Regions from separate parts of the Pseudoalteromonas sp. SR41-7 genome, predicted to be linked through region 1. Evidence: predicted binding sites of a transcription regulator. Region 1 holds the regulator's gene; the other holds the start of a gene.
The links. The regulator MetJ, encoded in region 1, represses methionine synthesis genes. The targets are predictions, from matches to a motif close to TAGACGTCTAGACGTCTA.

Region 1 (7,586 bases):
CAGCCAAACGATATATTTGAAGAAGACACAAAAACCGAAGAAGAGCTATTTTAATAATATCTCTGTAATACAAAAAACGGCAGCTTATTTAAGCTGCCGTTTTAATTTAAATAATGGCTTATTTTAAGTTTTGAACAAGCCAATATAAGTCAGAGTGTACACCCGCAGCGGTTACTTCTTTCCCAGCCCCAGGCCCCTGAATCACAAGCGCGTTATCACTATACCATTTGCTATTAATTACAAAAATATTATCGCCAGGTGTAAGGTTTGCTAACACATCTCCATTGGTCACATACGTAATTCCTACTTTAGCGATAACTTCAGTTTTTGTTATATCTAATAGGCCTGTGTATCTCAGTACTGAGTTATTAGCTTTTGCTGTATCAGCATGCTCTTCAATGAACGCATCTAGCTGGGCTTTATTGTTTAGAAAGTCTTCCCAGCTTCCTAGCACAAGATCGCCGGGCATTAATGCCGATAAGCTAATATCATCAAGCTCAAGCTCTATACCTAACTCTCGGGCTAAAATAAGTAACTTACGCTGCATATCTCGTCCAGATAAATCCTCGCGAGGGTCAGGCTCTGTGAACCCCATTTTCTGTGCTTCTAATACCAACTCAGAAAAAGCAGTGGTACCATCATACTTACTACATAACCACGAAAGTGTACCCGAGAACACGCCTTCAATACGCGTAATTTTATCACCACTATTTTGCAAATCAGCCAAAGCAAAATTGATAGGTAAGCCTGCACCTACACTTGTATTATATCGCCAATGTAAATTACGTTCGCCAAGGTTACTACGAAGTGCTTTATACCAAGAAGTAGGTGCTGTACCTGCATATTTGTTAGCACTAATTAAATGACAATCTCGGTCTACAAAATCTGTATATAAAAAGCTAAACTGCTCACTTGCAGTAATATCAATTAACACTTTATGTTCGTAGTCAAGCTCGCTTATCGCATTAAGTAAATCCGCAGCTTCATAGCTATTCGCCTCATGCTGCCATTGAGTTTTCCATTGCGATATATTTATGCCACTTGCATTAAATAACATATGTTTAGAGCGAACCAGCGCTACCAATTTAATACTAAAGTCGTCTGATAAACGCTCAAATTGTGCCGATAACTGCTCAATAAAAGCATCGCCTACATTGCCAAGGCCCGCAACTATAACGGCTATTTCTTGGCCTTTATTGATTAGCTTATCGTGTAAGGCGCTTTGTATATCGCTATCTATAAATTGGTCTGTTAGTAATAAAACATAACCATTATCTTGATGCACAAAACGCGGTTTTATAGTCTGCTCAGCTAATACTTCTAAAGCTTGCAGTTTTAATACGCTAACGTCTTGCTCAGGGGCAATAATTGCACAGCCATTTAAATTTGACTCACTAATATTAGCTCTACCAGCAAAGTAATTAATAACTTGATATGTTTGTGCAGCCGGTACTACTAAATACACTTCACCATTATGGTTAAAATGATGAAGGCTATGCTGAATAAGCTGACTAACGCTTGCGACCTCACCTTCACTTAATCCTTCAACCATTAACAAATCAACATTTTGCAGCGTGGTTATAAAACGCTTTTTCTTTGCTGAACCTTCTTTTACTATATCTGTTGGGCTTGCTTGCACATCAAAACTACTACGAACAGCTAGCTTAATATCTGTGTTTTTAAGTGGCGATAGTGTTTTTGCATGTAATACAGGGTTACCCAAACGAGCTAATATATTAGCTTGTCCGCGACAAATTTTGCCGTACTTAATCGCCTTTTTTACCTTTCGAGGATCAGTGCTAAACACACCCTGTGTATCGGTCCAAATACATACCTGCTTAGCATCACAGTAATTTGCAAGTAGTGTTGCACTATAATCGCTACCGTTGCGTCCAAGTGTTACGGTCTCACCTTTCGTATCGGCGGCAATAAACCCAGTAACAACATTTATCTTATTAGGTAAAATTGACTGTCGACATTGCTGCGCATTTTGCGCATGCATTAATTCACCATCGTTTAAGGTAAAAAGACTACGGGCATCTTGAGCACACGCCTCAATATTTAGCTGCTGTAAATAAGTAGCGAGTAAACGTGCTGACCACAGTTCCCCGTGCGCAAGTAACGCAGCCTCTTTTAGCTGCTCAGCTTGAGCAAGTTCTGCAATATTACTAAGCTCGGTATTTAGTGTTCTAAGTGCGCAGCGCTTTAAATCAGCTTGTAATAACTGCTCAATTAAATCGCTTTGATGGTTATTTAACTGCAGTAAAATATCAGCGACAGCTTGCGTGTCTTGCATCTGATAACTTTGCCACAACGACACAAGTGTATCTGTAGTTTTACCTGCAGCAGACACCACAACACAGTCGCCCGGCTGAGTATGCCCAATAATTATTTTAGCTACGCTTTGATAGCGCTCACTAGAGCTTAAGCTTGAACCACCAAATTTATGTACACAATTGACCATATTTATACCAATTCGCTTAATTAAGTTGTCTATTTTGAGGTAAGAAAACCGTATCGATAACAAGGCAAAAATTTCGTTATTTAGTTGTTCTATATTAGGAATTTTTAACGATGTTATCGTGCGGTTTAATCCCTCAAATTGATTAGGTATTATTGCGGATTGGTATTAATTACCAAAGCGCTGGACGGGCTGCACTTAATTTAACGTTTCCACCAGAAGTGCCAGCACCTTTGCCTACACGGCCAACATTTTTATTTTGCCCTGGTTTTACAAGTTCAAATACTCGTTCAAAGTCAGCTATTAAATCGTGTATATCTTCAATCCCAACCGAAATACGAATAAGCGTATCGCCCACACCCGCTTCTAAACGTGCCTTTGCCTCCATACCTGCGTGCGTCATAGTTGCAGGGTGACAAATTAAGCTCTCTACGCCACCTAGTGACTCAGCTAAACTAAACGTTTTAAGGCTAGTTAAAAATGCTGCCGCGTCGTTTATATCGCCTTTAATATCAAAACTAACCATGCCACCAAAGCCAAGTTGTTGTGCTTTAGCAAGTTCATGTTGAGGATGCGACTCAAGTCCAGGATAGTAAACTTGGCTTACAAAATTGGAACTTTCAAGGTACTCAGCTATTGCTAGCGCATTTTCTTGGTGCTGCCTTAAGCGCACATTTAAAGTACGTAGACCACGAAGCGTTAAATAACTATCAAAAGGGGCGCCCGTAATACCAATATTATTTGCCCACCAAGCAAGCTCATCACCAAGCTCTTGTGTTGCAGCAATAACAGCGCCGCCCACTACATCTGAGTGCCCGTTAATATATTTAGTAGTTGAATGCACCACAATATCTACACCAAACTTAATAGGGTTTTGTAAGGCAGGAGACAAAAACGTGTTATCTGCGGCAACCAATGCACCGCATTGCTTAGCAACATCGGTAACCGCTTTAATATCGGTTAAACGAAGTACTGGGTTACTTGGAGTCTCTATCCAAATAAGCTTAGGTTTAATTGCTAAAATTTGTTGAAGGCTTTCTTCTTTTGTTAAATCTAATACTTCAAGCTTCAATAGTCCGCGTTTTTGTAACGATGTAAATAAACGATAGCTTCCACCATAACAATCATGTGGAATTACTAACGTGTCGTCACTGTTAAGTAGCTGAGTAGCTAAATGCACGGCAGCCATACCAGTGGCCGTAATTATGCCACGAGCGCCACCTTCAAGCTTAGCAAGCGTCTCTGCTAAAATATCACGATTAGGGTTACCACTGCGGCCATAATCATACTCACGCTTAGTATCAAAGTCGGCAAACGAATAAGTCGTTGATAAATAAATTGGCGGCACCACTGCACCATGATGTTTATCAGCATCAACGCCGTTACGTACAGCAATGGTCGCTTTGTTTTTTTCGCTCATATTCGTCACCTGATTAATTTGGATGTTTAGACGTCTAAAAGAGTAAGTTATCCGTTTTAATAAGTCAAAGGATTTTAAAGCTCTAGATGGCTAAAGTTAGGTAAGGCGTTTGCTAGTATCACATTTTAGCTCACAAAAGTGAGCTTATTTTTACATCCCAAATAGGCTTATTAAGATAGATCGGTATCTATTATTTGACTATCTTTTTTAAATCGATAGAATTTCACGCATATTTACACGCTTTTTATACCGTGTGAGAAATTAATAATCTGAGGCAACGATACATCTTATGGCTAAATGGAATGGTGAGTATATTCACCCATACGCAGAACACGGGAAAAAATCAGAGCAAGTTAAAAAGATCACCGTTTCGATCCCACTAAATGTATTAAAAGTTTTAACGGATGAGCGTACGCGTCGTCAAATCAACAACCTTCGCCATGCAACAAATAGTGAATTGCTATGTGAGGCGTTTTTGCATGCATTTACTGGCCAACCTTTACCAAATGACGATGACCTACGTAAAGACAACGCAGAAAAAGTACCAGAAGAAGTTAAAAAGATAATGCAAGAAATGGGTTTAGAAGTGCCTATTTTAAACGAAGAATAAATCGTTACCTTTTTAATCAAAAAACCTCAGCATTGCTGAGGTTTTTTTGTTTAAGCGTTATATATTACGCCATATAGTTTTCAGGCAAGTCAATTTGCGCAACACCCGACTCTACCGCAGCAAGTGCTACAGCTTTAGCTATACGCGGTAGTAAACGCGGATCCATTGGTTTTGGAATAATATACTGCGCACCAAACTCTAGCTTATCTACGCCTGCGGCTTTTAAAACTTCTGCAGGTACAGGCTCTTTGGCAATACTACGAATAGCCTCAACTGCAGCAATTTTCATTTCATCGTTAATCGCGCTTGCACGTACATCAAGTGCACCACGGAAAATAAACGGGAAACATAAAACATTGTTAACCTGGTTAGGGTAATCAGAGCGCCCTGTTGCCATAATTAAATCGTTGCGTGCGCCGTGAGCAAGTGCAGGATCGATCTCTGGATCTGGGTTTGAACATGCAAACACGACCGGTTTTTCTGCCATTAGTTTTAAATCTTCGGCAGCTAACAAGTTAGGACCCGAAACACCAACAAACACATCAGCATCTGCAATTACATCTTGCAATGTGCGTTTATCGGTATTGTTAGCAAAAAGCTGTTTATATTCATTTAAATCATCGCGACGAGTATGAATAACACCTTTGCGGTCAAGCATATAAATGTGTTCACGCAGTGCACCACACTTAATTAACAGTTCCATACACGCAACTGCAGCAGCGCCTGCACCTAAACATACAATTATTGCATCTTCAATTGATTTACCTTGTACTTCTAGTGCATTTAACATGCCGGCAGCCGTAACAATGGCGGTGCCGTGTTGGTCGTCATGAAAAACAGGAATGCTACAACGCTCTATTAATGCTTTTTCAATTTCAAAACACTCTGGTGCTTTAATATCTTCAAGGTTAATACCACCGAATGTGTCAGCAATATTGGCAACCGTGTTAATAAAGTCTTCTGTTGTTTTGTGCTTTACTTCAATATCAATAGAATCAAGCCCTGCAAAACGTTTAAACAATAACGCCTTGCCTTCCATTACTGGTTTAGACGCTAAAGGACCTAAATTACCCAAGCCCAAAATTGCAGTACCATTAGTGATAACCGCAACCATGTTACCCTTACCGGTATATTTATATGCATTTGCAGGATCTGCGGCAATTTCACGTACAGGCTCAGCGACACCTGGGCTATAAGCTAGGGCTAAGTCTTGAACTGTTTCAGCTGGTTTTGTTAGCTCAATGCTAATTTTACCAGGTACGGGATGTGAGTGATAATGTAGTGCTTGTTCACGAAAGTCAGACATAACGCGATGGTATCCTGCAATTTAAGTTAAAGTGAGAGGTGGAGTCTTGGGGTACGATACCCTTATTATTTTTAAATTCCAAGCAATATCAGGTCTATCCTGTTATATGCTATATCCTTTAATTTTAAGAGGTTTTTCAGTAACTTTGCAGGATTATATAAACATTTGATAAATAAAAATTCACCAAAAAAGTAAGTTTTGAGGTGCGTTTATGTCTATTACAATATTAAAAAAATGTATGTTTAACGCATCATCATAAACTTAAAATAACAGCCTACTACACTACTTTAAAAACAGATAAGCCCACGTTAGCTACTTTTATCAACCTAGTTAAAATTTGTACTATTTAAAATATAGAGAATATCTATCGATTTGTCTGTAAAGGTTTATGCATACTCAGAATAAGAATAGGAAATAGTTATGCAAGGTGTGATGTAGCTCGAGCAAGCTAAATAAGATAAGAAGTGGTAAATTTTAGACACAAAAAAAGCACCCTAAGGTGCTTTTTTTAACTAAACAGCAATAATTACTTCTTGCTGCTAAGTGCACCGAAGCGCTTGTTGAAGCGATCAACACGTCCGCCAGTGTCTAAAATCTTTTGCTTACCAGTGTAAAACGGGTGACACGCAGAACATACGTCTAAGTGAATGTCTTTACAAAGAGTTGAGCTAGTTTCGAATTTGTTTCCGCATGAACATGTTGCAGAAATTACTTCGTACTTAGGGTGAATACCTTCTTTCATAGGAACCTCTAGTTAAGGCCGCATCGCTCTCCAAACCCGAAGTCTGGCACCATACGTCGTTAAAACAAATTTGTTGGTGGCGGATTTTATCCAACAACCTTCCCCTGCACAAGTATTTATTTATCTTTTCGCTAAAAAAGTGAACAATCTCTTTCTCAAGTACTATTGCTAGTAGGTTTTTAGCGGTATTTTTAGTACATTACAGCATTAATTTTACGGGTTGAGTTGTTATGAGTTTTGTTGAAGTTGCTATTAAAGTCCCGCTTCCACGCACCTTTGATTATAAAATAGAAGAGCAGCTCAGTGGCTTATCAATCCCAATACTTCCGGGCATGCGGGTTTTAGTGCCTTTTGGTAATCAAAAAAAAGTGGCTGTTGTTCTGGGCATTAAAAACAGTACCGACGTCCCTTTAGATAAAATTAAGAATATTATAGAGGTAATAGACGACACCCCTATTTTAAGTGCCCAACATTTAGAACTCCTTAGCTTTACTGCGCGCTATTATTGCTATCCCTTAGGCGAAACTATTCATATAGCGCTACCGAGTGTACTTCGCCAAGGTGAATCGCCAGATAAAACCAGTATTAATATGGTTGCCCTGACAGAAAAAGGTGCAAAAGTACCGTCATTAAAAGCTAAAACACAGCTCAATTTATTAAAGCAGTTATCGCAATCGGGGAAATCATCGTTAACCGAATTAAAAGCTCTTGGCTTTAGTAAAAAAACAATCGATAGCCTAATAGATAAAGAACTCATAACACAAACTATTGAGCACGATAACCAATGGCAAAGTGTTGCTCCAACTGTCGGTAGTAAACCAGTACTTAATAAAGAACAAGCGGTTGCCTGTACGGCAATAAATCAAAGTAGTGGATTTAGCAGCTTTTTATTAGAAGGCGTAACTGGCAGTGGTAAAACAGAAGTGTATCTACAGTGCCTAGAAGAAGTACTCAAACGTGGCGAGCAAGCATTAGTATTAGTGCCAGAAATAGGCTTAACGCCACAAACTGTAAACCGTTTTCGTCGCCGCTTTTCTGATACACCCA
Region 2 (7,586 bases), on a different contig from region 1:
ATCACTACTTCCATTTTTATTTCTATATCGCTTTGAGGTAATGTAAAACGCAGTATTGCTTGCGTATTGTGGCTGCCAATAAATGCATCACAATTAGTAACCAACGCGCCATGTAACGATAGATCGAGTAATTTACACGGATACTGTTGGCTATCAAAACATAACAGAGCGTTAGTTGAAAATAGCACACGAGAAAACTGTCGACGATTTTGCATAACCTAATTTAGCCTTACTGTTTTTATAATAAATTAAGCATAGCGGGTAATTCTCTACATGCTAGCAAGATGTGCTCCTGTAATGCTGGTGACATAAAAAAGCCCTGCAAAGTGCAGGGCTTAAGTTATACAAACATAAAATTAACCAATATTTTTAGCCAATTTTTTTGTACTTAATACGTTTAGGTTGAGTTGCCTCAGCGCCTAGGGTCTTTTTAAGCCACTCTTCATATTCAGTGTAGTTACCATCAAAGAAGTTAATTTGACCTTCATCACGGTAATCTAAAATATGTGTAGCGATACGGTCAAGGAACCAACGGTCATGCGAGATACACATTACACAACCTGGGAACTCTAAAATAGCGTTCTCCAGTGCACGTAGTGTTTCAACGTCCAAGTCATTGGTTGGCTCATCGAGTAGTAACACATTGCCGCCAGCTTTTAATAACTTAGCAAGGTGTAAACGGTTACGCTCACCACCTGATAGGTCTTTAACAAACTTTTGCTGATCGTTACCTTTAAAGTTAAAGCGACTTACATATGCTCGGCTTGGGAACTCAAAGTTACCAATTTTCAGTACGTCTTGTCCGTCTGATATTTCTTGGAAAACAGTTTTGCTTTCGTCCATACCGTCGCGGAACTGATCAACAGTAGCTAGGTGTACTGTTTCGCCAACGCTGATGTTACCGCTGTCTTGCGTTTGCTCACCGCTTATCATTTTAAACAGCGTTGATTTACCCGCGCCATTCGCGCCAATAATGCCCACAATGGCACCTTTTGGCATGCTAAAGCTTAAGTCATCAATTAAAACTCGATCGCCAAAACTCTTACGAAGATTAGTTACTTCAAGTACTTGGTCACCTAAACGCGGACCAGGTGGGATAAACATCTCGTTAGTTTCGTTACGTTTTTGGTAATCAGACTGCTGCATTTCAGTAAACTGAGCCATACGTGCTTTTGACTTAGCTTGACGACCTTTAGGATTTGAACGAACCCATTCAAGTTCTTGCGCAATTGATTTTTGACGTGCTTTTTCAGATTTTTGTTCTTGCTGTAAGCGCGCATCTTTTTGTTCAAGCCAAGAAGAGTAGTTACCTTCCCATGGAATACCTTCACCACGGTCAAGCTCTAATATCCAACCAGCTACATTATCAAGGAAGTAACGGTCATGCGTTACAGCCACAACAGTGCCTTCGTAATCGTGTAAGAAGCGCTCTAACCATGCAACCGACTCGGCATCCAAGTGGTTAGTAGGTTCATCAAGGATAAGCATGTCTGGTTTTTCAAGTAATAATCGACATATAGCAACACGGCGACGCTCACCACCTGAAAGGTGCTCAATTTTAGCATCCCACTCTGGCAGGCGAAGTGCATCAGCTGCGCGTTCTAAAACGTTGTCGATGTTATGACCATCGTGCGCCTGAATAACAGCTTCAAGCTCGCCTTGCTCTTTTGCAAGTGCGTCAAAGTCAGCGTCTTCCATGGCGTATTCGTTATACACTTCGTCAAGACGTTTAAGTGCATGTTTAACTTCGCCAACAGCTTCTTCAACAGTTTCACGTACTGTTTTACTTTCGTCTAAAACAGGTTCTTGCGGTAAATAACCAATTTTAGTACCAGGCTGAGGATGTGCATCACCTTCAAAATCTTGGTCAACACCGGCCATAATACGCAGTAACGTAGATTTACCAGAACCGTTTAAACCAAGCACACCAATTTTAGCGCCAGGAAAAAAGTGCAACGAAATATCTTTTAAGATAGTGCGCTTAGGTGGCACAACCTTAGATACTCGACTCATCGAGAATATAAATTTATCAGGTAAAACCATGGAGGAAAGCCTTCAAATAATAATAAAAATTTCAATGTTGTATTGTAGTGGCTGACGGGTGAAACAGTCAACGAATGCTGTATAGAACAATACACTTACCTAAGCGGTACTTTGTTTTGATTGCTCGTTAAAAACACTACTATTACAGGATTTCTATTGTGTAAAATTCTGTAATCTATTGTTTTATATTGTTCAAATACATTTCATTTTTAACAAAAGTGGTACAGTATATTTACAAGCTGTAAAGTATAAGCAAGTTATATAGGCAGGCCACACTTAGTTTGTTGTTAAACATCACATTATTAAATATTACAAAGGTTTAAAGGAATGAACATGAAAATAGTTACAAGGTTAGGGGCATTACTTTTAGGTTTATACTCATTTTCGAGCCAAGCAGACATACTCCACGTAAATGGTTATTACCAAGGAATAGGGATAGGGTCTACGCAAATTGATGTATACGAGAGTGATAGCATACAGTTTACAACGCTTTACGGCCGGTTTGGATATCAGTTTTCGCGTTACTTTGCATTAGAAGGGCGTATAGGTTTTGGGTTAAATGATGAGTCAACGCCTCTAAACGGAATTGTTTACACTCAGAACCCACAGGACGGTTCGCTGAGTTCAGAATTCATTAAGAGCGAAATCGATTCAAGCCTTGATTTGCAAACAAGTATATTTGTAAAAGCTAATTATCCAATTTCATCTCGAGCTGATGTGTTTTTATTTGGTGGCTATGGTAGAAATAAATTAAGTTACAATGAAGGCGACTTAAAAAACCTTGCAGAATCAATAACTGGTACAGATACAAATTCTACGCTAATAACTGAGCAAAACTACGATGAAGGCGGCGTAACGTACGGAACCGGCATTGACTTTAGGCTAACTCAACGCTGGCAAGTAAGTGCTGAATACCAATATTTTGATACAAATGAAGGCGATATTTACGCTCTTAATTTATCTGTAAATTATCGTTTTTAATTATAATAGCGCTACTGATTTTAGTAGCGCTATTTCAATTCACTAAAACAAAGTACTTCAATATAAATGCATTCCCTCTCATCTATAACTTTTAGTAAATCTTAAAAAAATCATGAAAAAATTTCATTTGGACATCTATACATCTAGAGGTTGATATTTTTTACTTTCAGTTCATAATTAAGCCTCGGTTTTTATGAGCAGGAGTAAAGTATGCCAATTACAGTAAAAGACGAGTTGCCGGCAATTGCACGTTTACGTCAAGAAAACGTATTTGTAATGCCAAAAAGTCGTGCAAAAACGCAAGAAATACGCCCAATGCGTTTGGCTATTTTAAACTTAATGCCTAATAAAGTAGAAACCGAAGTTCAGTTTATTCGCTTACTTGCCAACTCACCTTTGCAAGTAAACGTAGAACTACTGCGCCTCGACACTCACCGCAGTAGCAGCAACTCAGAAGAGCACCTTGATACCTTTTACCGTTATTTTTCAGAAGTAAAAGACAACAATTACGATGCGTTAATAGTAACCGGTGCGCCACTTGCGCATTTAGAATACGACGATGTAGCGTATTGGGATGAGTTAAAGGTTATTATTGATTGGGCTGAGCAACACGTTACCTCTACGTTATTTTCGTGTTGGGCAGCGCATGCAGCGTTATATCACCGTTACAATTTAAAACGCGATTTAAAAGACGATAAACTGTGTGGCGTATTTACTCACCAGTGTTATTTTGATCACGGTGCACTGACTCGCGGATTCGACGATACCTTTTTGGTACCGCACTCACGCTACGGCCATATTGATATAAATAAAATAAACGCCTGTGAAGAACTCGTTGTACTGGCAGGTTCTGAGCGAGTAGGGGCTTACTTACTTAAAAATAAATCGGGTAGCCAAGTGTTTATAACCGGCCACCCAGAGTACGACGCCGACTCGCTAAAAGCAGAATACGAGCGCGATTGTAAAAAAAGCCCTAATGCACCAAAGCCCGAAAATTACTTTCCGGATGACGATGCAACCAAACAACCTTCAAAAACGTGGCAAAGCCATGCTTTTTTACTTTTTTCGAACTGGTTAAATTACTACGTGTACCAAACCACACCGTATGATATTAATTTAGTTAGCCAAGACGTGAGGACTAACAACTATGCCGAATAACGCTCCTACAAATAATAAGCAAGCCGAAATAAGCGCCGCATTAAAAGAACGTATTTTAATTTTAGATGGCGCTATGGGCACCATGATCCAAGATCATAAGCTAGAAGAAGAAGACTATCGCGGAGAGCGTTTTAAAGACTGGCATGTATTAATTAAAGGTAATAACGATTTATTAAGCCTAACCAAGCCCGACTTAATCACTGATATTCATCGTGGTTTTTTATCAGCGGGCGCCGATATTATCGAAACCAACACGTTTAACTCGACCACTATTTCGATGGAAGATTACGACATGGCAAACCTAAGCCGTGAAATAAACCTAGAGTCGGCTAAATTAGCACGCGCAATTTGCGATGAATTTACGGCTAAAACGCCAGAAAAACCGCGCTATGTAGCCGGTGTTTTAGGGCCGACATCTAAAACGTGTTCAATTTCGCCAGACGTAAACGATCCGGGTTACCGAAACGTTACTTTTGATAAGCTAGTTACTGCGTATGTAGAGTCTACCCTTGCATTAATGGAAGGCGGCGCCGATTTAATACTAATCGAAACTATATTCGACACGCTTAATGCAAAAGCCGCCTCGTTTGGTGTAGAAGAAGCCTTTGAGCAAGCAGGGCGCACATTACCAGTTATGATCTCGGGCACTATTACCGACGCTTCTGGCCGTACGCTTTCTGGGCAAACAACCGAAGCATTTTATAACTCTATTCGCCATATTAAGCCTATTTCGATTGGTTTAAACTGCGCGCTTGGCCCTGATTTACTGCGCCAATATGTAGAAGAGCTTTCGCGCGTGTGCGAAACCTTTACATCGGTACACCCTAATGCGGGCTTGCCTAATGAGTTTGGTGAATACGACTTAGAAGCGCCTGAAATGGCAGCCGAAATTATCGATTGGGGTAAATCGGGCTTTATTAATATAGTAGGTGGATGTTGTGGCACCACGCCTGCGCATATTCGTGCTTTTGCAAAAGGTTTAGCAGGCGTTAAACCACGCCAACTGCCAGAGCTTGAAGTACGCATGCGTTTATCAGGCCTTGAAGCCTGTAACTTAAATTAAGGAGCCAACATGACCCAACAAATAGCAGTATTTACTAATGTCGGCGAACGTACCAATGTAACCGGTTCTGCCATGTTTAAACGTTTAATCATGGAAGAAGACTTTGAAGCTGCGCTAACAGTGGCCCGCGAACAAGTAGAAAATGGCGCACAGGTTATTGATATAAACATGGACGAAGCCATGTTGGACTCAAAAGCCGCTATGGTTAAGTTTTTAAACTTAATAGCCTCAGAGCCTGATATTTCACGCGTACCCATTATGGTCGACTCCTCTAAATGGGAAGTAATAGAAGCAGGCTTAAAGTGTATTCAAGGTAAGGCCATTGTTAACTCTATATCGCTAAAAGAGGGCGAAGAGCCGTTTATTCGCCAAGCTAAAATAATAAAACGTTTTGGTGCAGCTGCCGTTGTAATGGCGTTTGATACTGACGGGCAAGCTGATACAGCAGACCGCAAATATGAAATATGTGCCCGCAGCTACAAAATATTAGTAGAAGACATTGGTTTTCCACCAGAAGATATTATATTCGACCCTAATATATTTGCCGTAGCCACCGGTATAGAAGAGCACGACAACTACGCAGTAGAATTTATTGAAGGCACACGCCGCATTAAACAAAACTTACCGCACTGTAAAGTGTCGGGCGGGGTGTCAAATGTATCGTTTTCATTTAGGGGTAATAACCCAGTACGTGAAGCTATTCACTCGGTATTTTTATACCACGCCATAAAAGCGGGTATGGATATGGGCATTGTAAATGCAGGGCAACTCGCCGTTTACGACGACATCCCAGAAGAGCTTCGTAAAGCCGTTGAAGACGTAATACTTAACACAGACCCAGGTGCAGGCGAGCGTTTAGTAGAGCTTGCACCAAAATACTCTGGTATGGCACAAGCCGAGCGAGTAGAAGATTTAGAATGGCGCACATGGCCTGTTGAAAAACGCCTTGAGCACGCGCTTGTAAAAGGCATTACTACCTTTATAGATGAAGATACCGAAGAGTGCCGCGCTGCTGCCGATAAACCTATTCACGTAATTGAAGGGCCGTTAATGGATGGCATGAACGTAGTAGGGGATTTATTTGGCGCAGGTAAAATGTTTTTACCACAAGTGGTTAAATCGGCGCGCGTAATGAAACGAGCCGTAGCCTACCTAGACCCATTTATTGAAGCCGAAAAAGAAGAAGGTTCAACCAATGGTAAAATAGTGATGGCGACCGTAAAAGGCGACGTACACGACATAGGTAAAAATATTGTAGGCGTGGTACTACAGTGTAATAACTACGAAGTTATTGATTTAGGCGTAATGGTACCTGCTGATAAAATACTGCAAACCGCCATCGACGAAAAAGCCGATATTATTGGTTTATCGGGCTTAATTACCCCATCGCTTGACGAAATGGTACACGTAGCAAAAGAAATGAAACGCCGTGGTTTTGAACTGCCGCTACTTATTGGTGGTGCAACTACCTCTAAAGCGCACACAGCAGTAAAAATTGAGCCGCAATATGACAAAGGCGTTGTATATGTAAATAACGCAAGCCGTGCAGTTGGTGTGGTTTCAAACTTATTATCAAAAGACATTAAACCTGACTTTTTAGCTAAAACTAAAGCTGAATATGTAAAAGTACGCGAGCAACAAGCGCGTAAAAAACCACGCTCTAAGCCTGTTACAATCCAGCGCGCACGCGATAACGCAGCAAAGCTTGATTGGGATAACTACACACCACCAGTGCCTAAAAAGCTGGGCGTGACCGAGTTTAAAAATGTATCAATCGCGACTTTACGTAAATACATAGATTGGACGCCATACTTTATGACGTGGTCAATTGCTGGTAAATACCCGCGCATAATGGACGATGAAGTAGTAGGCGAACAAGCGCAAAGCTTATTTAAAGACGCTAACGACATGCTCGACGACCTTGAAAAAGCAGGCAGTTTGCAACCACTTGGTGTAATTGGTTTATTCCCGGCTAACCGCGTGGGTGATGACATAGAAATATACACCGACGAAACACGCAAAGAAGTATTAACTACTTCGTGCCATTTACGCCAGCAAACCGAAAAAACTGACTTTGCTAATTATTGCCTAGCCGACTACATAGCACCCAAAGGCACACCAGACTATTTTGGCGCGTTTGCAGTAACGGGCGGCCTAGAAGAAGACGACTTAGCAAATGCGTTTGACGCGCAGCAAGACGATTACAACAAAATAATGGTTAAAGCCGTTGCCGATAGGCTCGCCGAAGCGTTTGCAGAATACTTACATGAAAAAGTACGTAAAGAGTATTGGGGTTTTGCACCAGACGAAAACCTAGCAAACGATGAGCTAATACGCGAAA

Region 2: the regulator MetJ is predicted to act here: its motif matches at 3,153-3,170, upstream of metA (homoserine O-succinyltransferase).

The regions. Positions count from the first base shown of each region.
Region 1 is NZ_JACJEF010000008.1:70,481-78,066, reverse strand. It holds gene H5092_RS12520 (penicillin-binding protein 1A) at 1-54, shown strand, start outside; gene metL (bifunctional aspartate kinase/homoserine dehydrogenase II) at 119-2,464, opposite strand; gene metB (cystathionine gamma-synthase) at 2,634-3,881, opposite strand; gene metJ (met regulon transcriptional regulator MetJ) at 4,171-4,491, shown strand; gene H5092_RS12500 (malic enzyme-like NAD(P)-binding protein) at 4,556-5,797, opposite strand; gene rpmE (50S ribosomal protein L31) at 6,324-6,539, opposite strand; gene priA (primosomal protein N') at 6,770-7,586, shown strand, end outside.
Region 2 is NZ_JACJEF010000018.1:60,419-68,004, forward strand. It holds gene H5092_RS18265 (PilZ domain-containing protein) at 1-215, opposite strand, end outside; gene ettA (energy-dependent translational throttle protein EttA) at 370-2,043, opposite strand; gene H5092_RS18275 (porin family protein) at 2,377-3,024, shown strand; gene metA (homoserine O-succinyltransferase) at 3,235-4,182, shown strand; gene H5092_RS18285 (homocysteine S-methyltransferase family protein) at 4,172-5,245, shown strand; gene metH (methionine synthase) at 5,255-7,586, shown strand, end outside.